DNA from 3 places in the Paenibacillus sp. YAE3 genome. Region 2 is predicted to be linked to each of the others. Evidence: riboswitches for the same ligand, from Rfam matches in the RefSeq annotation. Region 2 holds a riboswitch; each other region holds the start of a gene.
The links. A riboswitch is a leader RNA that binds a small molecule or an ion and turns the genes downstream of it on or off. The one in region 2 is predicted to bind thiamine pyrophosphate.
Positions count from the first base shown of each region.

Region 1: another riboswitch for thiamine pyrophosphate. It lies ahead of AC27KL_RS13550 (ECF transporter S component); the one in region 2 lies ahead of AC27KL_RS19780 (YkoF family thiamine/hydroxymethylpyrimidine-binding protein).
Region 3: another riboswitch for thiamine pyrophosphate. It lies ahead of AC27KL_RS01715 (ABC transporter substrate-binding protein); the one in region 2 lies ahead of AC27KL_RS19780 (YkoF family thiamine/hydroxymethylpyrimidine-binding protein).

Region 1 is NZ_BAAIYF010000006.1:165,583-173,695, forward strand. Features, by position in the region: gene AC27KL_RS13530 (glycosyltransferase family 4 protein) at 1-432, opposite strand, end outside; gene AC27KL_RS13535 (YheC/YheD family endospore coat-associated protein) at 739-1,821, shown strand; gene AC27KL_RS13540 (energy-coupling factor transporter transmembrane component T family protein) at 1,847-2,653, opposite strand; gene AC27KL_RS13545 (ABC transporter ATP-binding protein) at 2,653-4,191, opposite strand; gene AC27KL_RS13550 (ECF transporter S component) at 4,184-4,792, opposite strand; TPP riboswitch at 4,898-5,009, opposite strand; gene asd (archaetidylserine decarboxylase) at 5,337-6,143, shown strand; gene AC27KL_RS13560 (SDR family oxidoreductase) at 6,140-7,006, opposite strand; gene AC27KL_RS13565 (phosphotransferase enzyme family protein) at 7,018-8,028, opposite strand.
Region 2 is NZ_BAAIYF010000010.1:111,711-119,823, forward strand. Features, by position in the region: gene AC27KL_RS19760 (ABC-F family ATP-binding cassette domain-containing protein) at 1-969, shown strand, start outside; gene AC27KL_RS19765 (energy-coupling factor transporter transmembrane component T family protein) at 1,112-1,951, opposite strand; gene AC27KL_RS19770 (ABC transporter ATP-binding protein) at 1,945-3,723, opposite strand; gene AC27KL_RS19775 (ECF transporter S component) at 3,723-4,316, opposite strand; gene AC27KL_RS19780 (YkoF family thiamine/hydroxymethylpyrimidine-binding protein) at 4,313-4,969, opposite strand; TPP riboswitch at 5,113-5,229, opposite strand; gene AC27KL_RS19785 (HelD family protein) at 5,528-7,693, shown strand; gene AC27KL_RS19790 (CD3324 family protein) at 8,031-8,113, shown strand, end outside.
Region 3 is NZ_BAAIYF010000001.1:374,066-382,178, reverse strand. Features, by position in the region: gene AC27KL_RS01740 (TatD family hydrolase) at 1-581, opposite strand, end outside; gene AC27KL_RS01735 (DUF3888 domain-containing protein) at 790-1,251, opposite strand; gene AC27KL_RS01730 (ABC transporter ATP-binding protein) at 1,423-2,256, opposite strand; gene AC27KL_RS01725 (ABC transporter permease) at 2,286-3,047, opposite strand; gene AC27KL_RS01720 (MTH1187 family thiamine-binding protein) at 3,044-3,337, opposite strand; gene AC27KL_RS01715 (ABC transporter substrate-binding protein) at 3,413-4,459, opposite strand; TPP riboswitch at 4,639-4,750, opposite strand; gene AC27KL_RS01710 (GerAB/ArcD/ProY family transporter) at 4,946-5,986, shown strand; gene AC27KL_RS01705 (spore germination protein) at 5,983-7,422, shown strand; gene AC27KL_RS01700 (Ger(x)C family spore germination protein) at 7,419-8,113, shown strand, end outside.

The DNA of each region.
Region 1 (8,113 bases), on a different contig from region 2:
CATGCTGTTGACGACGATTCCGTCCAGCGGCTGCAGGACCCGGCCTGCCGACTCCCGATCCATGTACGGCGGCGAAATATAGGTAAGCGAATGAATGGACGACACCACCTTGCTGTCAGGCAAAGCTTCTTTAATCTTGCAGGCCAGAAGCGGACGGTTCTGCACGTCGACCACCCGCGGCCTCCACGCCGACAGGGCTTGGATCACGGCCGAAGCATAACGGGCGCCTCCGGGAAGGCGATGAACCGGAATCCCGCCGTCGATCGACCCGACGACAGGGCGTCCCGGCTCCCGGACTCCGTAAATTCTCGTATCGAAACCTGCCGGCACCATAGGGATCATCTGTTCCACCACCCGCTCCACGGAGCTGCTCCGTCCCGAAGGAATATAAAACGAACCCGGCGTTACGACGGCGGCTTTATGCTTTTCCACTTGCTGTCCCCTCCTTCCCATCAGGTTGAAGTGCCTGTTCGGTATATACATGCGACTGAACCTTCCCTTCTCTAGCCTATACAACCACGGGGGAGGGCGGTGACAAACGGGGAAGGCCCGAAGCCAAAATAGGCTGAAAACGAACGGACAAACGTCCCTTGCTGTCACGAAACCAGCGGCATAAACTATATCGACCGGGGGAACGCCATTCGGAAGGCACCGGCACCAAGTTTTACGCATCCTAAGAACACGGGCATCCATGGCGAGAGTTGAAAAACGACGATAAAGATACAGGAGGGATGAAATGTGTGGTTTTCTTATGTCGGGATTCTGTTGAATGCGGCTGTGCACCGGGGAATTCCGCATGGAACAACCGGGCAGGAATCCCTATCGAACTATGAGGAGGCCGCGCGGGTTTACGGTCTGATCCCCTGCTATATGCGGCTTCAGGATCTTGACCCGGACAACGGGCAGTGCAGCGCTTACGTGCTCAGGGACCATGCTTGGACGCTCGTGCGCATGCCGATCCCGCGCGTCATTCATAACCGGGCGATCTATTTGGACGCAGGGTCGCGGCAAAAAGTCGAATTCCTGCTCCGCCAGGGTTACGTTATCTTTAATGCTTTTAACCGCTATGGAAAAGATGAAATACATCATCTGCTCAAAAAAGACCCGCTGCTTGCGCCCCACCTCCCGGAAACGCAAAATGCCACATCCTCATCCATCACGGACATGATGCGGCATTACGACGATTTGGTCATGAAGCCCTGCGTCGGCAGCGTCGGCCGCGGCATATGGCGGCTCCGCCGGGCCGGGGCGGCCTGGAAGCTTACCTATTCCCCCAGCGGCCGATCCTCCGGCTGGAAAACGGTAACGCTGCATCAAAACCAGCTGCCGGCCATGCTGCGGAGACGGCTCGCGCGCATGCCTTACCTCGTACAGGAGCGCATCGCCCTGGCGGAGTACAAGGACCGGCCGTACGACCTGCGCGTTTCCGTGCAGCGGGGCATCAGCGGGCAATGGGAGATCACCGGTCTTTATGCAAAGGCGGCCTCCTCCCGTACCTTCGTTTCAAACGTGGCGCAAGGGGGCCGGGCTTTTCCCGCCGAAACCGTCCTTGCCGAAAGCCTTCCCGGTTTGGCGCCCGATGTCGTCTTGACGGACGTAAAACAGCTTGCCCTGCGGATCGCCGCAAGATTGGAGCTGCATCTTCCCTGGGCGGCCGACTTCGGGCTCGACATCGGCTTGTCGAAAACGGGGAAACCTTATTTTATCGAATGCAACGGACGCGATCAGCGTTACGGCTTCCGCAAGGCCGGCCTGAACGGGCTGTGGAAGGAAACGTACCGCAAACCCATGGCCTATGCGCGTTATCTTCTTGGGGACTGATGCCCGCTCCCTCGTTCCCTCATGTTTAGGAATGATAGCGGACATCGGCGATGCCGAACCACGGGAAGACGGCCGCGGCGGCATAAGCCGCGCATGGAGCGAGGGCAAGCAGCAGGACGGCGGCCGCGTCGGTCCATGAGACGTTCGACGGGTAGTAATAGGTTCGTTTTCCCCCGCCGTCAAACTGCTTCGCCTCCATCGCAACGGCTACCCGGTGGGCCCGGCGGATGCTCTGGGACAGGAGCGGCACGGCGTACAGCCGGACATGCTCCGCCATCCCCCTTAACCCTTTTCCGCGAACCGCGATCCCCCGTACCTGAAGCGCCTGCCTGCGGATCATAAATTCCTCCCACACCATCGGCAGCAGGCGGATCGAAGCCATAAAGCTGTAAGCAAACCGCGGGGCCAGCCTGAAATTTTGCATAAGGGCGTAAAACAGCTTTACGGACGGCGTCGTGCTGACAAAAAGCAACCCTTCGGCCGCAAACGCAATCGAGCGGAATCCCAGATGAAGCCCGCGATAAAAGCTTTCCTCCGAAATGCGAAAGAGCCCCCACTGCCACCACAACGTGTCCCCTTTCCCGAACAGGATCATCGTCATGGAGGAGGAGACGAAAAGAAAACCAAACGGCAGAACCAACAGAAGCGTCTTCCGGACCGGAAACCCGCCGAACGCGAATAATAGAACGGTATATACCAGCGCCTGGTACGCCGCGAAGTCGATGTTCCGCGTCAGCACCGTGACCAGGCACAACGCGACAAACAGGACGAGCTTGATGGCCGGATTGGTGCGCAGCAGCACCGTTTGCCGCGCCGGTTTCAGCAATTCGATCATGTGCCCGCCCGCCTTTCTGCCCGGTCGGCCTCGATCGCCGGACGTTCGGCAACCGCGCCGTCCAGCACCTCCCACACCTTCGTGGCAACACGCCGGGCGATGTTCTCTTCATGGGTGACCATCACGATGGCTGCTCCCTTTTCCTGCATCTCCAGGCAGTAATCGAGGATCGCAAACGTATTCCGGGCATCCTGGCCGAAGGTCGGTTCATCCAGCAAAAGGACAGGCTGCTCGCCCGCGACGGCGGCCGCCATGCTGAGCCTCCGTTTTTGGCCGGTGGAAAGCTGGTACGGATGGCGGCGTTCCAGCCCTTCCAAATGAAAGAATCGCAGCAACCCTCGCGCTTTCGCTTCGGCCTCGGCCTTCCCCGCTTCTTTCCCTTTCGCGGAAAAGCCGACTTCCTCCAGCACCGATTCCGCGACGAACTGGAATTCCGGGTTTTGGAACACGTAACCGATCCGGTCCGAGGGCGGACGAACAGCCCGGCGCGCTCTCCGGGAGGCGCCCTCCGTTTCCGGCATGGCCTCCCCGCATAACCGGTATTCCCCGCGAAAGCGCAGGAGCGACATCAGGCTGAGCAAAAGCGAGCTTTTGCCGGCCCCGTTCGGACCGACGACCGCGATAAAATCACCGGGATCGACCCGCGCCTCGTCTGCCCGCACCACGGGCCGGCCGGCCCGGAATCCCGCAAACCGCCGCAGCGTCAGAAGCGGAGCGGATGCGTCCGGCTCCAGCGGCTTCGCCGCTCCGCCCCGCCTCAGGTCAAGCACCTTGAAAAAATCCTCCCATACGCCCGGATACCAGATGCCGTACTGCTGCAGCTCCCGCCGGAAGGCGCCGAAAACCCATGCGGGAGGGCCGTCGCCGAGAACGCTCCCGTCGGGAGCCAGCAGGACGATCCGGTCCATCCGGTCCGCAATCTCTTCGATCCGGTGCTCCACGACGATTAAAGTCCGCCCTTCCGCCGCTTTCCAGACGGACTCCCACATCTGTTTTCTCCCCTCGGGGTCCAGGAGGGCGGACGGTTCGTCCAGAAAAATGACCTCGGGCTCCAGCAGCAGCACGGAGGCCAGCGCCAGCCGCTGCTTCATGCCTTGGGACAGGCTGTCTACCGGAACATGCAGCAGATCCGGACGCAAACCGACCGCTTCAAGGGCCCGGCGCATTTCGGGCACCATCCGTTCCCGCGGAATTCCGCGGTTTTCCAATACGAACGCCAGCTCCTCGTCGACGTATGGCATGCAAAACTGCGTATCCGGATCCTGGAACACGTACCCTCTGGAATCCGGCGCCACGATGCCTTCCGCTTTGATCGGCACCTCGATCACTTGCGGAATCAGCCCGCCGAGCACCTGCAGCAGCGTCGATTTGCCGCAGCCGCTGGGCCCGAGCAGCAGCACTTTCTCGCCGCGGCGAACGGACAGGGACAAATCCTTGAACACGAAAGACGGCTCTCCCGGAAATTTAAGCCTGAGCTTGCTGACTCCCGCCACGGTCTCCGGCCCGAACGGTTCTAAATCAAGCGACTCAATCATGGTCAAGCGCTTCATAATCCTTTTGGGTCACGGGCCGCAGCAGCTGCGTCACGCCGGTAGCCTCCAGCGCCTTCGCCAGCGCAAACGCCAAATATCCCGCCAAAATCGCGGAGCTGATGATTCGGAGCACGTATTTGAACAGCATCATCCCGAGCGTATAGTCCGTCACGTAACCAAAATAAACATCGACCGCAAACGAACCGAGCGCAGCGGCCGCGCCCGCAAATGCCGCCGTCCCCATCTTGAAGCTGCGGTAGCGCAGCAAGGCAAAAACCAGTTCCGCCGCAAGGCCTTGCGCGACGCTGTAAAGCACCAGCTGAACGCCCCATTCGCTGCCGAACAAAATTTCCACATGGGCCGCCGCCACCTCCGCCAACAGGGCAACGCCGGGTTTGCGAATCAGCAGCATGGCGAGCGTCGGCGCCAAAAACCAGACCCCGTACACCAGCTCATCGGCCTGAAAAAACAGCGGCTTGAACAGATCGTACACCGAGCTCCAAAAATGATAGACGACGCCAAGCACAAGCGACAGCAAAATCGTGACCAGCAAATCGCTCAGCCGCAGCCCTTTCCTTTTTTCCGCCTGAAGCACGTGATTCATCCTACATCTTCCTCTCTTCTTCGGTGAGCGGGAATGCGCAAAAATAGGCATGAAAAAAACCGCCCTGGATACGCAAAGAGAGACGGTTAAATAAGCCCAATCCATGGGCTTCTATCGCGAATTCTCTACGCTGGCATTATCCAGATCAGATTCCCGGTCAGCAGCGGATACAGCTGCAATCTCAGCCTGATTCACTCAAGCTCCCGCATCCCAATATGTAACGGACCGCCCTTCGCCAAAAAAACGAAGCATGCGAAAGCGTCCGGTTCCTGGTTCCAAAATACACCAATTCCGTGCCGGTTGGCAACAGAAAAAATTTTTCCTCGGCAGCCCCTGCCCTACTTCCCTCCCCCTGCATGCGGCCGTCCGTCTTGCGTTAGACCTTATTGATTTAACCGCTATTCTATGTCAATATATTTCAGAGTGTTCCAAAAATAGTATGCTGCGCATTTCGGATCCGGCCGAAATTCGGTGAAACCATAAGGCGGCCGCGAACGTTAACTCTATAAATCGACTCGAAGCACCATCCGAAGGGAGAAATAGCATGGCAAAACGATTGTTAAGGCTGATGACGGAGCTCTCCTCAAGAAAGTGGCTGTCCGCATTGATGGGGCGTTTTTCCCACAGCAGGCTCAGCAGGGGCGTCATCCCTTATTTTATAAAAAGCTATCAGATTCCGGCCGACGAAGCCGAAAAGGAAATCCACGAATACCGGACGCTGAACGAGTTTTTTTCGCGCCGGCTGAAGCCGGGCATGCGCCCGGTCGAGGAAGGGCCGAACGTGCTGACAAGCCCGGTCGACGCCAAAATAACGGCCATGGGCGACATTAGCGCGGGGACGATATTAAACGTCAAAGGCCAGGATTATTCCGTGGCGGAGCTGCTGAACTTTTCCCCCCATTTGGAGCTGTACAAACACGGCTATTTTTTTGTGCTTTATTTAAGCCCGACCGACTACCACCGCATCCATTCCCCCATTACGGGGGTGCGTACGGAAAGCGAGCATATCAAGGGCCGGGCTTATCCGGTCAACGAATTCGGCATGACCCGGATGAAATCGGTGCTGTGCCGGAACGAGCGGCTGATCACCTACATCGCCGGGGAATACGGCGAGGTCGCCGTCGTGAAGGTCGGCGCCATGAACGTCAGCAGCATCCGTTACGACGACGAATCCGTGTCCCGCTGGAACAACGGCGACGACCTGGCCTATTTCGAATTCGGCTCGACCGTCGTGCTGCTGACGCAGGACGGAACGTTTACGCCAAGGGCCGGCCTGAAGCCCGGGGACCACGTCCGGATGGGCCAGCTTCTCGGAACGCTTCACCCTCCGGTCCCGCGGGACAAGGGCTAAGATCCGCTTTCGTCCCGGCCCAGTACGGAAGCGATCATCTTTTGCAGCAAACGCCCCGGCAGGATCGCTTTGGCCCGGAGCGTCAGCCGGGTGCTCCCCGGCAGCGCGTACCGGAACGCGGGCCGCTTCATGCATGCGATACGCGCAACGAGTTCGGCTACCTCCTTCGGGTCGCCTCCTTGTCGTGCGCTTTTTCGCGAAAACGCCAGCACCTTGTCCATCATGGCCCGGTAAGGCGAACCTTCGGGAGCGCTCATTTGCGCGAACCCCTTGTCCCAAATCGGGGTTCCGTAGGCCCCGGGCTCTACCAGGACCACATCGATGCCGAAGGGTTTGGCTTCGAGCGCAAGGCATTCGCTGAAACCCTCTATGGCGAATTTCGAGGAAGCGTACGGCGCATATCCCGGAAATCCGATGCGGCCGCTGATGCTGCTCATCTGGATGATCCGGCCTTTCCCCCGCTCCCGCATGATCGGCAGCACCGCCTGCGTCACCCGCACCATGCCGTGAAAGTTCGTATCCATCTGTTCCTGCCAAATCGCGGCAGGCACCTCCTCGACGAAACCTCCGTAGGCCGTTCCGGCATTGTTGACCAGCACGTCCAACCGGCCGTACTGCCGGCGTATGTATGCCGCCGCGTCCGTCACGCCGGCGGCGTCGGTAACGTCCAGCCGCACGGCAACGATTTTCCCCTGCACCCCGGCTTGCGCCGCCGCGTCCATCAGCTCTGCCTGCGCCTCCATCCTCCGGATGCCTGCGATGACGGCGAATCCCCGCCGGGCAAGCTCAACCGCCGTCAGCAAACCGAAGCCGCTTGAACCGCCCGTTACCAGGGCTACCGGCTCCCCTTGCATTGTTTTCATGTTATCCCACCTTATACGGGAATCGCTTCGAACAGAAACGGCTTCCCGTCCAAATAATGCCGAAGGAGCGCCAGCGAATACGGCTTGCTTTCCCTCAGCTCCGCCGCTTCCCACGGATGCGGGGCATGGAAGCTCTGGTTTTCGATCAGCGCTTTGACAAAAAACGTTTCGAGCGCAGGAATGCAGCCCGGCTGGCCGGAAACGGGCCGCAGCCGCTCGTATCCTTCCATGAACCATTGGCGCTGCACAGGGTACAAGCCGATAAACGACTGCGCCAAATCATACAAATAGAAGCCGAAACCGCAGCGCCCGAAATCGATCGGATAAGGCTCCCCGCCTTTGAACACCATGTTTCCTTCATGGAAATCGCCGTGAATGAGGCCGAAGCTTTCGCGATCCCGCTGCATGCCGGACATATGGGCCGTCACTTTGGCGGCCGCCTGCTCATAAATCGCGTATTCGTCCGAGGTTAGAAAACTCCCATGATGCTGCTTGAGCCTGGCCGTCTCCCGCGCGAACGGCTCCCCGTCCCATACCGGGCGGACAAAGCCCTCGGCAGGCTTGAAACGGAGGGCTGCCCGGTGCATCTTCGCCAGCAGACCGCCCATGAGAAGGAGTTGCTCTTCGCTGTACTGTCCCTCCCAATGATCGCCATCGATCCAGCGAAGCACCGACACCTTCCAGCTTTGCCCCCGACCCGTCTCCACCTCGGTGACGTACGAGCCTTCGCGGTTCGGAACGCCCGTAGGGACCACAAGCCCCTCGACCCGCGCCAAATATTCGAGCCACTCCATTTCCGAAATGGTTTCCCTTGAGGATGCCGCTGCGGGATGCACGCGGAGCAAATACAACCTTCCGGCTTCATCTTCGATTTTATAGGTGACATGCTCCGACACCTGAATGAAATCCAGATGTTTTTCCTGAATATCGTAATGCTCCAGGGCAGCCGTCAGAGCCGCCTCCGCCTGAACGAGCAGCTGCCTTCTGCTGTCCTCCGAATCCGCATGAAACGCTTCGTTCATGGGTATCTCCCCCCTTGTTTTCGCTCTTTTGCCGTTTTTTTCTGTTCTATCATTACAAAATTCCATATAGCCAGCATAGCATACC
Region 2 (8,113 bases):
AACTATCTGGACCAGGTCCATATCGAATGGCTGACGGGTTACCTGAAGCGCTATAAACACGCCTACATCGTCGTGTCCCATGACGAGCATTTCCTGAATGAAATCACGACGGTCATCTTTCATCTGGCCCATCAAAATATGAAACGGTATACGGGCAATTATAGGCAGTTCCAAAAGGAGCTGGCGCTCGGGCAGGTGCAGCAGCAAATCGCTTACGAGAAGCAAAGCAAGGAAATCGAAAGGCTGGAGGCTTTTATCGACAAAAACCGGATCCGTAAAGCGAAGCAGGCCAAAAGCCGGGAAAAAATGCTGAGCCGAATCGTCCGGGTCGAAAAGCCGGTGGAAGGGCCCGCGCCCCGTTTCGAGTTTTCCACCCCGGCCGCGACGGCGGGCACGACCATCGTAGAGACGAAGGCGCTGGAGGTCGGGTATCACAGCCCGCTGTTCAAACCGGTGTCGCTGAAGGTGCGCAAAGGCGATAAAATAGCGATCGTCGGGGAAAACGGTGCGGGCAAATCCACGCTGGTCAACACTCTTCTGGGCCAGCTCAGGCCGCTTGGCGGCAAATTGCTTGCATCCGAACAGGTGAAAGCCGCCTATTACCGCCAAGAGGATGCGGCGCCCGTTGAAACGCCGATGGAAAAGGTTTGGGCGCTGCGGCCGGATCTGACGCAAAAGGATATCCGGAAGGTGCTGGCCATGGCCGGTCTGACGGCGGAGCATATCCGCAAGCCGATCCGGACGCTGAGCGGCGGCGAGCAGGCCAAGGTGCGCCTGGCGGAACTGATGCTGACGCCGAGCCATCTGCTGGTGCTGGATGAGCCGACGAACCACTTGGACGTCCGGGCGAAGGAAGCGCTCAAAAAAGGATTGATGGATTACAAGGGCACCGTTTTGCTCGTCTCCCACGAGCCGGCCTTTTACCAAGACTGGGTGACCGATGTGTGGAAGGTGGCGGAGTGGAGATAAGGCGCCGCCGGCCTAGCAGCGGAAACGGAAAGGGAGCAAGGCTGTCGAAAGCGTTGCAACGAATTTGAACGTAGCCCATACGGCAAAACAAACATGATAAGGAAGCTGTCCGGTTGGACGGCTTCCTTTTTTTGAATGCCTCTCAAAGTTCCCCGTTATACCACCGCAGCGTCCCCAGGGCATAGGAAAAACCGCAGCTGAACGCGACGATCGCCAGCATGAGGGCCATAAATGCCCAATCTCTCCAGGTGACCCGAATCCGGTCATAAAAATCGCGCCGGCCCGTTCCGGTAAACCCTCTCGATACCATCGCCACCGCGGCCCGTTCCGATTTGCGGATCGCTCCGGCGAGCAGCGGAATGCCATAGCGCTTGAGCGCCTCCAGCAGCGACCGGGGCGTGCGGCGGATGCGTCCGGCCCCCCTTACCCGGTGCGCTCGTTGCATGATGGATAATTCCTCGCGGAACAAGGGCAAAAAACGAAAACCCGCCAAAATGCCGTAAGCGAGCTTGGGCGGCAGCTTGCACTGCTGCATCAGGCTGAGCATCAGCTTGACCGGGTCGGTCGTCAGCATAAACAGAAGCGACAGCGCGGAAAACAGCAGCGTGCGCAATCCGAGCGACAGGGCCACCTGAAATGCGGCCACCGTCACCCGCACCGGTCCGATGGACCATAGGACCGCGGAGCCCGGTTCCGGCTGCTCGCGCGGGAACAAAGCGGCGGTCCAGAAATAACCGCATGCCAGGACAAGGAACGGCGAAAACAGAAGCAGCCATCTTCTCCAGGAGACGTCCCCGAATATCCATGTGACAAGCAGCGTCATGACCAACGCCGCCGAAGTCGTCACCGGATCGAATACCAGCGACAGCGGGAGCACGCACAATACGACGGTCACGCCTTTGATGACCGGATTCAGCTCCTCAAGCCGAAGCAGCCGCGGCCGGGGGACCGGGACGGATTTTTCGCTCTGGACGTTCAGCATGGATCTCCCATCTCCATGGCTTGCAGCAACCGCGCGGCTATCGGGGGGATAAGGCCTTGATCTTCCAGAAATCGCGCGGGCTTGGACCAGAGCGAGATCGGAGGCCCCTCGAAATGAATCGAACCGCTGTTCATAACGATTACGCGGTCGGCGTATTCCTGCACGAATTCCATGTCATGCGTGATGACGACGACGGCCAACCCCTGGTCCGCGCGGGCCCGCAGGCCTGACATCAGCTCCTTGGCCCCATGGGCGTCCTGCCCGTAGGTCGGTTCGTCGCACAGCAAAATTTGCTGTTCGTCCGACAGCATGGCGGCCACGCTCAGGCGCCGCTTCTGTCCTTGGCTCAACGAGAAGGGGCTGAAGGACTCGCGGCCCTCCAGACGGAATCGTTGCAAAAGGCCGTTTACCCGCTCGCCGATGTCCGTGTCGCTGCGGTTCTGCAATCGAAAGGAATAAGCCAACTCGTCATACACCGTATCGGCGACGAATTGATGTTCCGGATGCTGGAAAATAAATCCGATCCGGCTCCGGAGCTCGGCTTCCTTCCAGTCCGGCAGCGGTTTGCCGTCCAGCGTGACGCTGCCGGACGAAGGCTCCAGAAGCCCGGACAGCACGGCGAACAGCGTCGATTTTCCCGCACCGTTCCTGCCGGTAACCGCCAGAAGCTCTCCCGCGCGGACCGACAGGGAGATCTCCTCGATCACCGCCCGTTTTCCCCGGAAGAAGGACAACCGGTCTGCGCGAAGCAGGATGCGTTCGGCAACGCCGGGGCCGGATGCGCGTTCGGAGACGGCCGCGCCGCGGCGCGCAGGTTCCGCGTTTTTTTGTAGCCGCGCCCGAAGCAAACGGGCCGCTTGTTTTTGAATTTGGGCCGGATACCCCGTCCATTCCTTGATAAGCTCCCGGGCGGAAAGCGGCAGCGGGCCCGGGATATCCCCGGCATCCGCTTGGCCGCCGGTCACGCCGGCATCCCGGATCAACGCGCGGTGAAGCGTGGCGGCCCGAGGGAGCCAAATGCCGTCTTGCGCCGCTTCGTGTGCTTGGTTCGTAAAAAACGCATCCGGTTTCCCCTCATATCGAACCGTTCCTTGCTTGTCCATAACGACAAGTCGGTCGACGTATTCCATCCATGGATCGAGGTTGTGCTCGATCAGCAGGATCGTCATCGGCAGCAGCCGGCGGAGGGCATGGATCCGGTCCGCGAGCTGCTGCGCCGAAGCCGGATCGAGATTCGACGTCGGTTCGTCCAGGATGAGCACCTTGGGCCTAAGGACGAGCGCCGCGGCGATGGCGACGCGCTGTTTTTGCCCTCCGGAGAGCGTATGGATTTCTTTCTCCCGGCACTCGCTCAGCTGAACGAGCTTCAGTGCATCTTCGATCCGCCCGCCGATCTCCTCCCGGGGGCAGCCGATGTTTTCCAGGCAAAAGGCGAGCTCCTGCTCGACCGTCAGCATGCAAAACTGGCTGTCCGGGTCTTGAAAGACGATGCCGACGGTTTGGGCCGTTTTTCCGGGATGGCGAAGGTCCGGCGTTTCTCCGAACAGCTTCACGCTGCCGGTAACGACGCTTTCCACCGCATGCGGGTATATCCCGTTCAAGCAGAGGGCGAGCGAGCTTTTTCCGCAGCCGCCGGGACCCAAAAGCAGCGTGATTTCCCCCTTGTATAACGACATCGAAACCGAAGACAGCACGTCATCCCCAAGATGGTCGTCGAGCTTCAGGGAAATCCGGTCGGCTTCCAGCACCGGTCGGCGGTCTACAGCGGCCATTAGGACACCTCCGCCTTGGAACTCAGCTGACCGCGCGAAGTTTTGGCGATCGGGAAGCTGCGGAGCACGCCGGTTTTGGCCAGCGCGTCGGCGATCCATTTGCCGAGCAGGCCGGCGAGCAGCACGGAGCTGAGGATGCGGGTGATGAACATGGCCAGCAGCAGGCCCGGGGACAACGCGGCAAACCCCGAGTGGATGAAACCCCAGGCAAAGCTGAAGACGGCCGAACCGGCGCCTGCGGCCATCAAGGCCGGGGCGGAATAGTTCCGGTAACGCAGCGCCGCAAAGACGGCTTCGGCCCCGAGCCCTTGGATAAAGGCCGACAAAATAAGCACCGGCCCTGTCGTATTGCCGATCAGAAGCTCGACGGTTCCGGCCACCGTTTCCGACAAAAGCGCGGCTCCCGGACGCTGCAATATATATGCCGAGATGATCGATACGATAAACCAGATCCCGAAAATGACCTCGTATCCCATCGGCCCCATCAAGCCGACCAGGACGTTGCCGACCTGCAGGAAAAGAACGTATACGACGGCAAAAACGACCGACAGCGAACTCAGCACGATAATGTCGCGCAATTTCCAGTTTTTCATCGGATCTGCGCCTCCCCGGCTTGTTTTCGCGCAGGCTTCGGGGAAGGGCTGTTGCACGACAGGGTTGCGGTCATCACCAAATGGGACGTTTCCTCCGCAGCGTTGGCAAACGCCTGCTCCAGCGTCCGGAACACGTCGCCGGCAGTCCCGTCGAGGCGGCTTGCATAATGAACGCTTCCGGAGAAGGTGCCCAGCGTTTGAGCCGTCCGGACCGCCTCCGCGATCATGCCCATATATCCCGGCGCGTTCATCGGATAAAGGGCGAACTGCGCCGACGTGTCGACCCCCGAGGGGGCAGCGTTCAAACGGACGTCATCCTCCGACATGTACGCGTCGCCGCTGGAGTCGCCCGGGCAGCCGATCGAAAACGTGCCGCTGAACACGACATGCTCCCCGCTTTCCGCCGCATGGGCGAACATCGACTGCACGACGTCGAACACATGGGACATCCGCCCGCGGACGCAGGTGCTGACATCGTCCGTAAACATCCATACTTTGGACGTATTCGTCCGTTTCAAAGCCTCTTCGATGATTTCGGCAAAACGGCCGCTCATCGGATAAATCGAAAAACGGCAGCCCGCGATGCGGCTGGTCCCGCAAGCGCCGGCGGATCCCCCGCACGCTTCTATGCCGTTATGCAAATTTTCAGTCATAACCTTCGTTTCCTCCTTCATCGAACGCTGATCGATTTTCAACTTCAAGCCGGCCGGCACGCAAAAAAACCGCACCCGAAAGAGTGCAGCTCGCGGACGGCTCGAAGGCCGGTTCCGTCGTTCGGATCGAAGGGCCTCGAAGCAGTCGTTTCACCGCACTTCCCCACGCTAGTATGACCTAGATCGGGTGTAAAGGGTTAACGTTCGCGCATGCATTCGCTACTTGTCTCTCAGCCAGAAAGGCACCCCTAGTGCTATCTATCCGTATGCAGTTTTTTGCTGGTTCCCATTATACAGCTTCGAAAAAGATTGTAAAGACCCGAGTCTTTTGAAAGCGCCGTTTTCAAAACGGGCCGCGCTGGAGAATGCGCCTTCATTGTGATATACTGAATATCCTTTCTAAGCGGGCTTATGGCTCACGACTAAGCATCAGCTTACCAGGGCAGGGTGGTTCGCGGCGTTCGCCCCGTACATATCGTAGGGTTGCAGCGAACGGCGCACGAACGGCTCCCGCGGCCATTTTGGGCTGGCGGAAAAACTTTTAGGAGGTAACTGAAATTGGAGCAAACTTTTCAAAGTGCCTATCAAGAGGAAGAGCGAAGGCTGAATGCAACGATAGCGGAAATCGACAAGCAGCTGGAGCGGCTGCGCGCGATCCCGGTGTATACCGGGCATGATTTTACCGAGCAGGTGCTCGAGGCCGGGCGCGAGGAAAAAAGGCAGTCCTTGGCCAAGAGCCTGGCGGCCCCTTATTTTGGACGGCTTGATTTTCAGGAAAAAAAGGATGCGGCGCCCAAACCGCTTTACATCGGCAAAATCGGCGTCGATCACGAGGAGGTCGGCGAGCAGCCGATGGTCATCGATTGGCGGGCCCCGATCGCCAGCGTGTTTTATTCCTTCACGGGCGGGGATGAACCGGCTTCGTACGAAGCGCCCGGAGGAACGATTGAAGGGCTGGTGTATTTAAAGCGGAACCTCGTCATCCGGAAGCAGATTTTGGAGCGGGTGTCCGACACGTATGACCGGAACGGCGACCAGCCGGCCGTATCCGACGAATTTCTGGTATACCGGCTGGGCGAAAACAAGGACAACAAGCTGCGCGACATCGTTTCCACCATCCAGGCGGAGCAGGACAAAATCATCCGCGCGGCAAAAAATACGGCGCTGATCATCCAAGGGGTGGCGGGAAGCGGAAAAACGACCGTGGCGCTGCACCGCCTCGCCTATTTGCTGTATCAGTACAAGGAGCAGGTCACGGCAGAGAAGATGATCATTTTTGCCCCGAACCATATGTTCCTCGATTACATTTCCGACGTGCTGCCCGAACTCGGCGTCGGGGACATCCAGCAGAGCACGTTCGCGGATTGGGCCATGAAGCAGCTCGGCATCGAGATTCCGCTTGCCGATCCGTCCGAGACGCTTTCCTACTGGTTCGAATCGGACGGGGGAATGCCGGAGGTGACGGACGAGGTTCCCGGACGCTTCAAGGGCTCGATCCGGTTCATGGAGATGATCCGCGCCTGCATCGAGGCGATGGAAGACGCTTCGGTGCCCCAAGCGGACTTTATGCCTTGGGAGGGCGCCGTGCTTGCGCGCGATACGATTCTCCACTGGTTCAACGACGAATATAAGCCGTATCCGCTCGCCAAGCGGAAAGAACGGGTGATGGCGAGAATCCACCGGTGGGTCGAGATGGAGCTGAAAAAGTCGCCTTCGGCCGCCGCGATGAAGGAACGGAAGAAAAAAGCGTCCCAGCGCGAAAAATCATATGCCGCCAAGTGGCCGAAGTTCGAGCCGCTCGTGCTGTACAAGCAAATGTTCAAAGCGCTGAAGCTGCAGGCCGGCTGGCCGGAAGAACGGCTGGCGGGCATTCCGGACGCCGTGTTGAAATCGACGCAAAAGGATTTGAAAAAGGATATCCTGCGCGAGGAAGACCTGCCTGCCCTGTTGTACATCCATTATTTGCTCAACGATATCACGGGAGAACAGCGGTTCGACCATATCGTCATCGACGAGGCGCAGGATTTTTCGCCATTTCAGGTCGCGGTCCTCGATTTGTTCGTGAAAGGCCACTCCTTTACCATTCTCGGGGATTTGTCCCAAGGCATCCATGCCTACCGGGGAGTTCATGGCTGGGAGGAAATGAGGGCCTGGTTCAAGCCGGAAGACACGGCGTATTTTGCGCTTACGCGGAGCTACCGCTCCACGATGGAAATCATCGAATTCGCCAACCGCATCCTCGAGCAAGGGGTAAGCAGCGAACTGCTTGCGGTGCCCGTTTTTCGGAGCGGGAACCCGGTGCGCATGATCGCCTATGGAAGCGGCGAAGACGAGCGCTTAAAGGGCCTGCGCGAAGGGCTGCTTAAGCTTTCGTCGGGCGATTACCGAACGGTGGCCGTGTTGACGCGGACGCTGAAGGACGCAAGGGCGCTGCACGAACGGCTGCAGCCGGACTTGCCTGATCTTCACTTGATCGACGGCGGCGACCAGGCGTACGAGGGCGGCTTATCCGTCCTGCCCGTATACCTCTCGAAAGGCCTCGAATTTGACGCGGTCATCGTGGCGGATGCGGACGGGGAGCATTACGGCGCTTCGGCTTGGGATGCGAAGCTGCTGTACGTCGGGTGCACGCGCGCGCTGCACGAGCTGTGGCTGATGCACGGCGGCCCGCTGCCGGATTATTTGCAAAACATGGATGAAGAGATCGCGGTGACGGGCTGGTAGGGCCAAGATCCGTGCGCCTGGCATCCGCAGGTAAAAAAATCCTGGTAAAAAACGTATATACTTATTCTTTCGCTTGAAGAGAAGCTCCAAATATGAGTTAATAAAGGTGTCGGACGGCCGACAACTTCCTAAAGAAAGGAGCTGATGCAATTTTGATCACAAATAACGAGGTGGTTTCCGCCTAAGCGGAAATCGCAAAGTTCAGGGGGGCCGGAAGCAGGCCTCCCTAATTACCTTTTTTAAATATATCCTACATAACAGAAAGGAGGGAGCGATAAAATGTTCAACGCAAAATTCGCAAATCGGAACCAACATCTGATGAAGGAGGACGTTTATCGTGAATTACCGAAACGGGAGGGATGTGCTTCCCCCTAGTTTGCTGAAAGAGCTGCAGAAGCACATTGAGGGCGAGCTGATCTA
Region 3 (8,113 bases), on a different contig from region 2:
AGTTCGCGGATTTCCGGCTCATAGGCGATATCCGGCGTGAAAGAAACGTAGTAGCCGTTTTCTGCCATACGCCGCACCGTAGCGGGCGAACCTTTGAACCAATGGAAATGGGCCCGCTTCACGCCGTACCGTTCAAGCAGGCGGCAGGCGACGTCGGCATCCTCGTATACCGCATGAAGCACGACCGGCTTGTCATGTTCCTTGGCGAAGGCGATAAACCGTTCCAGCAGCTCCTCGTAAGGTTTGCCGTCGAACGGCCGGCCGGCTTCTTCGGCTTCCTTGCGCGTATAATACGGTAGACCGACTTCGCCGACGGCGACCATGTCATCGGCATGCCTCCGCATCCAGGCCAGCAGCTCGTCCACGTCGCTTGGCGCCGGGACGGGCTGTTCCGGGTGGTATCCGAAGGCCGGATAGACCAGGGAAGGGTATTGCCGGGCGAGCCGCAGATTGCTGCGTGCGGATTCCAGGTGCATGGAAACGGTAATGACGCCTGCGATGCCGGCAGCCGGCAAGCCGGATAGGATGTCCCGCTGCTGGGCATGGTCGTAAGCATCCAGATGGATGTGGGCGTCGATCAGCGGAGCCGCCTTTTCGTCCCGGGAAGGTTCGGCTTGAACGCTGTCGGCCGGGCGGGCTGCAAACTGAGGATTCGAATTCGGTTCAGGAGCAAAATTCACGGGTAAAATCCCTCCTTATTCGTCGTTCATCATGCGAATTATTCATTGTATGAACATGATTATAACAAATAGGCTTCGAGGGCTCCCGAAAAGGTGCGTTTTTCCGGTATCAGCGATTTTCCGCGCCGACCTTCAGCATATGCTGATAATTCGGAGGCAGCTCGTAGGTTTGCAGATGGCGGAAAGCCGCCAGCTTGACTTTGTCGGGGAACAGCGGAGAAATTTCAATCGTCATCCGGTCTTTCCCGACGCCGATATGCGGTCCTAGAACAGGGGAGACCTCAAGCGTGACGGAGAAGTGAAAGCCCCGGTCTCCCGGACCGCCGTTGACCCGTGTGGCCTGAAGGATTTCGATTTCGTAGGGGTAAACGAGCGGATTCGCCGTCAGCAGGTTTTGGTAATAATCGTTTACGGCGTTTTGGATTTCGGGAAGAAGCAGCTCCAGCATCATGTCTTGGTACAGCTGCAGCTTCGGCTCTTTCGGCTGAAGCTCCTCCGCGGCGGCAGCGGCGGGGCAAGAAGACAGGAAAACGGACAAGAGCAGCACGGCCGATCGTAGTTGGGATTTCATCGTTTCACCTCGTATACAACGTTCCCCTGATTTGGATGAAAATATTCGGCTTGTAAAACGATTCGAACATGATCGGAGATCAAGAACATCATCGGGGATCTATACAAAACGGCCCGTGCATGGGTTCCTTCCGGAACGGCAAGCACGGGCCGTTTTTTATGCGGCCGAATCTTAAGTGGCTCCTTGCATTTTCAGCTGCTCTTCGCGCAGCCAGCCGGACAGCTCGCGTCTGAGCCGGATGAAATCGGGATGCTCGATGATGTCCTCGCGGCGCGGGCGTTGGAACGGCACGTCGATCTCGTGAAGCACCGAGGCGGGACGGCTCGAAAACACGTAAATACGGCTGGATAGCAGCAGCGCCTCTTCGATATTATGCGTAATAAAGAGCACCGAGCGGCGGCTCTCCTCCCAAATATCGAGCAGCCAGCGCTGCATGTCGCTGCGGGTCAGGGCATCGAGCGCGCTGAACGGCTCGTCGAGGCACATCAGCTCCTGCGGGCTGAGCAGGGCGCGCAGGAAAGCGGCCCGCTGCTGCATGCCGCCGGACAGCGTATGCGGATGGTTTTTCTCGAATCCGCCAAGCCCGACCTTACCGAGCCATCGGCGGGCATTTTCGCGGGCTTCCCGGTCAACCTTCCCTTGGACCTCCTGGGACAGCAGAACGTTGTCTTCGATCGTCCGCCATGGGAACAAGGCCGGCTGCTGCGGCATGTAGCTGATATGTCCCTGCTGGCCGGTTACGTCCGCGCCGTTCATGCGTATGCTGCCCGCATCCGGTTTGACGAGGCCGCCGATGATATGGAACAGCGTGCTTTTGCCGCTGCCGGACGGTCCGAGGATGGAGACGAATTCGCCTTTGCCCACGGTCAGCGTTACGTCGTCCAGCACCTGCAGCCGGCTTCGCTTGGACCGGAAGGTTTTGCTGATGCCGGCCGCTTCGAGGGCGGGAACGGTTTGATGATCGCCGGTTTCCAGGGCAGCCGGCTTTTGTTCCAGCGTTGACATAGGTTTAGCAGCTCCTTTCTTTTCCGGTATCAGTTTTCCTGTTTCGGTTTCCACCGTACAAGCCATTTTTCAAGCAGGGCGATGATGCCGAACAGGAGCAGGCTTAGCGCCACGATGATCATGATGGCGACAAACATGCGATCGGTGCGGTAGCCCGATTTTTGCAGCATCATATAGTATCCGATCCCCTTGTCGGCACCGATCCACTCCGCGATGACCGCTCCCATCACGCTGTACGTCGCCGCGATTTTGACGCCCGAAAAGATCGCGGGCAGCGCGTGCGGCAGCTCCAGTTTGGCGAAAATTTGCCGCTTGTTCGCGCCGATCATCCGCATGTAATTCAGCATGACCCGGTCGGTCTGCTTCAGTCCGCCCATCGTGGCGACGGCAACGGGGAAAAAGCAGACCAGGGTAATGACGATCAGCTTGGGCAGCAGCCCGAAGCCGAACCAGATCATCAGGAGCGGGGCAAGCGCGATGGTCGGAATGTTTTGGCTCAAAATGAGCAGCGGGTACAAGGCCGACTTGAGAAACGGGATCAGGTGCAGGATCAGCGCGATGATCAGCCCGACCGCCGTTCCGATGATAAATCCTTCGAGCGTCAGCCTCACCGTGGCCCCGACATGGCCCCACAGATCCCCGGCCCCAACTGCGGTTTCCTTGGCGATATCCACCGGGGAGGGGAGGATCCATTTTTCGATATGAAACAGCGAGGTGCTCAGTTCCCATGCGACCAAAAAGAAGAGGACCGCCACAAAGGGCGGCCATACGCTATTCCACCAACGTCTCATGGACGGTATTTCTCCGTAAGCCGCTCCATGCTGATGCCGCCGGGACGATGGGCGATTTTGATCTGGGAAATGATGCTTGGGCTGCCCGCCTCCACAAGAGCTTCATGCATGCGGCGCACGACGTCGAGCAATTCCTCGAGTTCGCCTTCCATCGTCGTTTCAAGCGGGTGCACCTCGTATTTGACGCCAGACTTTTGGATCACTTCGATGGCGCGGTCGACGTAATCGTAGGAATCCTCGTTGTTCGGCGTTTTTGGAATGACCTGTATGCTGAGCAGGGTATGAGCCATATCAATCACGTCCTTTTAAAATTTGATGATTGCTTTAAATCACGCAGCGGGTTCGCTTGGTACAGCGATCCTTACCTATTGCTGCGGCAAAAAGTCGTTCGTAAACGCGTTTTCGACGTCCAGCGGCTTGTCGAGCAGCTTATGCTCGTACATCCAATCCGAATATCCTTTCCATACCTGTTCCTTCTGCTCGCCCCAGCGCTTGGCGTCGTCCTGGTATTTCGGGCTGAGCCACTTCTGGCTGGCCATGACGAGATCCTTGTCGAGCTCGGGCACGGCTTTGATCAAGATGTTGGCTGCATCCTCGGGATGCTCAATCGCGAATTGATAACCTTTGGAGGTAGCGCGCATAAACGCTTTGACCAGCTCCGGATCTTCCTTGATCTGCTTTTCATTGGTGACGAGGACCGGCGTGTAATAATCCAGCTTGTCGGAGAAGTCTTTGACGTACAGCATATCGAGCGGCTCCTTGCGGAGCTCGGCTTCGATGCCGGTCCAGCCGTAGAAAATCCAGGCGAAATCGATGTCGCGTTTCACCGCCGTAAAATAATCCGCTTCGCCCATGTTGACGATTTTCAGCTTGCTGACGTCGGCCTTGTCGATGTCCATGATCGAATCGATCACGGCTTTTTCCACCGGGGAGCCCCAGCCGCCGTACGTTTTGCCTTCAAAATCCTTCGGCCGTTTGATGTTCCGGTCCACGGGCGCGGCAAAACCGGAAGTGTTATGCTGGATCACCGCCGCGATCGACACGAGCGGAACGCCTTGCGTGCGCGCTTGGGTGACGTTTTCCTGCACGCTCACGCCAAACGGCACCTTGCCCGATGCCACCATCGCCTCCGCGCCGCCGGCTCCCGGCTGCACGATGTCGACGTTCAGGCCTTCTTCTTGGTAGTACCCCTTTTCTTTGGCGACGTAGAGTCCCGTATGGTTCGTGTTCGGCGTCCAGTCCAGCACGACTTTGACATCCTTCAGCTTTTTGGGCTCGCCGCCGCCGGCCGAGGAGGTTTCCCCGGAAGGCGTTCCTTGGCCCGTCGTTTGGGCGTTTTTGCTTCCGCAAGCGGCCGTAACCAGCACAAGCAGGAATGCCAGCAAAAACAGTCCGATTTTTTTCGTTTTCATTGCGTTTCTCTCTCCCTTGTCCATTTAATCCCCTTCATTTTGCAAAAGAATCGCGTTTCCATATCTGGAGGCGAATCACGGGACCGCGGCCGTCTTTATTTTCGCCGGAAGGTCCGATCATTCAACAAAAAAAGCGCCCCGGATGCGGGACGCTTAAGGCGCAAGGATGACATGGCGAACGCCATGACGATGGCTTTTCCTACGCTGGCATTACCCAGATCAGGTTTAAGGGTCAGTATCTTGGAGGGATACAATCTCAGCCGGCCGATTCCAGCACCCCGGATTCTTATGAAGTTAACGGGTTATTACATTGGTATTATAGTCCTAAGCTCGGAATAATTCAACGCTTTCGGCCGCGCGGCTGGACAAGCCAGCGTATAAATGCCCGTAGAAATGCCACTATAAGGATGAAAGGAGTCTGGTTTTTACAGGGGGCTGAGGAAAATCAAAACAAGCATTTCGTTCATTCAAACGGTCATGATTTTGATGCTGAGCACCGGCCTGCTGAATCATGTCATCATCATTCCTATTTTGCTTGACGCGGCAAAACGGGACGCCTGGATTTCGGTGCTGCTGGCATGCGGACTCACGCTCGTATGGGCGGCATTTCTTTATGCGGGCATGGCGAAACTCAATAAACGCCATCTGTTCGATTGGTTGGCCAAAGCCTATCATCCGATCGTGGGCCGCGTTTTGGCCGTTTTCATTGGTTTGTACCTGTTTGCCATTTGCGCGGTAACGACCCGGGATACCGTATATTGGATTCATCTGACCTTCTCTCCCGAAACGCCCATTATGATCTTTTCGTTTCTGTTCCTTCTGATCTCGGCTTTAAACGCTTTTTTGGGCATTCAATCCGTTGCCAATACCGCGAGTTTATTGCTGCCGATGGTGATTGTGCTTGGCTTTTTTGTCATGTCGTTTAATATGCCCCACAAGGACTACTCCTTGCTGAAGCCGATGCTTGAACTTGGCATGGGGCCCGTGTGGAAGGGGACGCTTTATGCGGGGGCCGGCTTTGCCGAAGTCATCATGATCTTCTTTTTGCAGCATCATATCCGAACGCGCATAACCTATGTTTCCTTGGCCGTCACGGTTTTGCTTTTTTTAGGACTTACTCTGGGGCCCGTCATGGGCGCCATCGTCGAATTCGGGGCGGACGAAGCGGGCAAGCTCCGGTTTCCTGCTTACGAGCAATGGAGGCTCCTGAACATTGGCCGATACGTCGAGCATCTGGACTTTTTTAGCGTCTACCAATGGTTCTGCGGCGCATTTTTGAGAATTTCGCTCGCTTTGTTCCTCATTCTCGACGTTTTTCGGGTGAAGGGCAAAAAAGAGAAAGCGTGGGTGCTGGGGGGGATTTTTATCGCGATCCTGATCATCATGGCCGTTCCTTTCAGCGACCGGTATTTTATGAAGGCCCTGTCCGTCTATGTGCTTCCCGTATCGGTGTGGGGAATAGTGGCTTTTTCGGTGATCATCACGGGGCTGATCGGCTTGGCCCGGCGAAGGGGGAGAATATCGTGAAAAGCCGTGAACGAAAGGAAGCCCAGGCCATCGAAGGCATCGTTACGGAGCTGTTTGGATCAAGCTCGGATATCCGAAGAAAAACGATTCCGTTATCGGTACCGGGTTATTCGGTTCAGCTGATTTACTGCCAGGGATTGTCCGATACGGCAAGAGTGGAGCAATGGGTCGTGCCCGAACTGATGAATATACCGGAGCAGATCCTGCTGTCGGACGAGATGGATTGGCCGCGCAAAATTCCGTTCCCCATGGACCCGATCCCCGAGGACCAAAGGGAGGCGGCAATGAAAGAGACCGTGCTCGCGGGAGACCTTCTGCTGATCTTCGCGCCGTCGAACAGCTGCTACTCGATGATTATGACCAATGCGCCCAAACGGCAGCCGGAGGAGCCGAACACGGAGGTTTCGACGAGGGGGCCGAGGGACGGTTTTATCGAGGACTCGTACACCAATATCGCTTTGATCCGAAGACGGCTGAAGACCCATCTCCTTGCCGTCGAGGAGTTTACGATCGGTTCCGAAACGTCGACGAAAGTTCATCTTCTGTACCATAAGGAGACGATCCAGGAGCATGTCCTGCAGGAGATCCGAACGAAACTTTCCCGCGTGAACGTCAAAGGCCTTGTGAGCAACAGCCAACTCGAAGAGATATTGACGGGCTTCTCGCTTTTTCCGCTGATGACTTATACGGGAAGGCCGGACTATGCCGTCAACGCGCTGCTTCACGGGAAATTTGCGATCGTCATGAGCGGCGCTCCGACGGTGCTCATCGCCCCGGCGAGCTTCAACTTTCTGCTCAACTCCTCGGAGGACGCGCATCTCGTCAATGTCGTGGTTGCTTTTACGCGTTTTTTGCGGATTTGCGGCGTGCTGCTTTCCCTGTTCCTGCCGGGGTTTTGGATTGCGCTGACGACGTACCATCAGGACCAAATCCCTTTTACGCTGCTGGCGACCTTGGTGAATTCCAGGCAGGGCGTGCCGCTCCCGGCTCCTCTGGAGGCGATGGTGATGCTGCTGTTGTTCGAGATTTTCCGCGAAGCAGGCATGAGGCTACCTTCCGCGTTTGGACAGACCTTATCGGTCGTGGGCGGGCTGATCATCGGCCAAGCTGCCATCAGCGCAGGGATTGCGGGCCCGGGGACGATCGTCGTCATCGCCATATCGGTGCTTGCGACGTTTACTTTGGTGAACCAGTCCCTGGTCAACATCGTCAGTCTGTTTCGCATTCTCGTGCTTCTGATCAGCGGGCTGTTGGGGTTGTTCGGCACGCTGTTCTGCCTGCTGGCTTTGGTCCTGTTCATGGTCAACCTGCGCTCTTTCGGCACGTTCTATTTGTCTCCGGTAAGTCCTCCGAGATTCAGGGAGATGTATAAAATCCTGTTTCGGATGCCATGGGGAAAAGGCGAGTTCACCAGCAAGGCGGGGAAAAAGGGATGAAAAACGTGCGTTGGGTTCGCTGCCTCCTTGCCGCGGCGCTCTTGATCGTTCCGCTTACGGGCTGCTGGGGAGCAAGGGAAATCGAACACATGATTTACGTTAATACGATCGGGGTCGATTACGTTGAAAACCAGGTTGTCGTTTACATCCAAATGGTTAATTTCAGCGGCATCGCCAAAAAGGAGTCGGGACAGATGCAGCAGCAGAAGACCTCCGTCGGAAAAGCGGGAGGGGCTTCGTTCGATGAGGCGATTTTTAATTTGTACGCTTCCAGCCCGCAAAGGATCTCGTGGAGCAACGTAAAGTCGATCGTTTTCAGCGAGGCTGCCTTGAAGCATGGCATCGTGGATCAGGTGCTGGAGGTATGGGACCGTTATTACGAATTCCGGTATACCGTCTGGACGATGGCCACCCGGGATCCGTTGGAAGAGGTGCTCAATACGAAATCCATCAACGAGCTGTCGGTCGTATACTCCCAGCTTAACAGCCCGATGCGGATCTATGAACAGAGCTCGGTCATCGCCCCGCTGTACCTTTACAAGTTTATATGGAAATGGAAAGAGAAGGGCGAGACGGTTCTGCTGCCGTACGTCGAAATCATGCCGGGATGGACGGAAGACGGAAAACCTTCGCCCAACGTCAGCATGACCGGGGTCTGTTTTTTGAATAACCAGAAATTCCGGGGATGCCT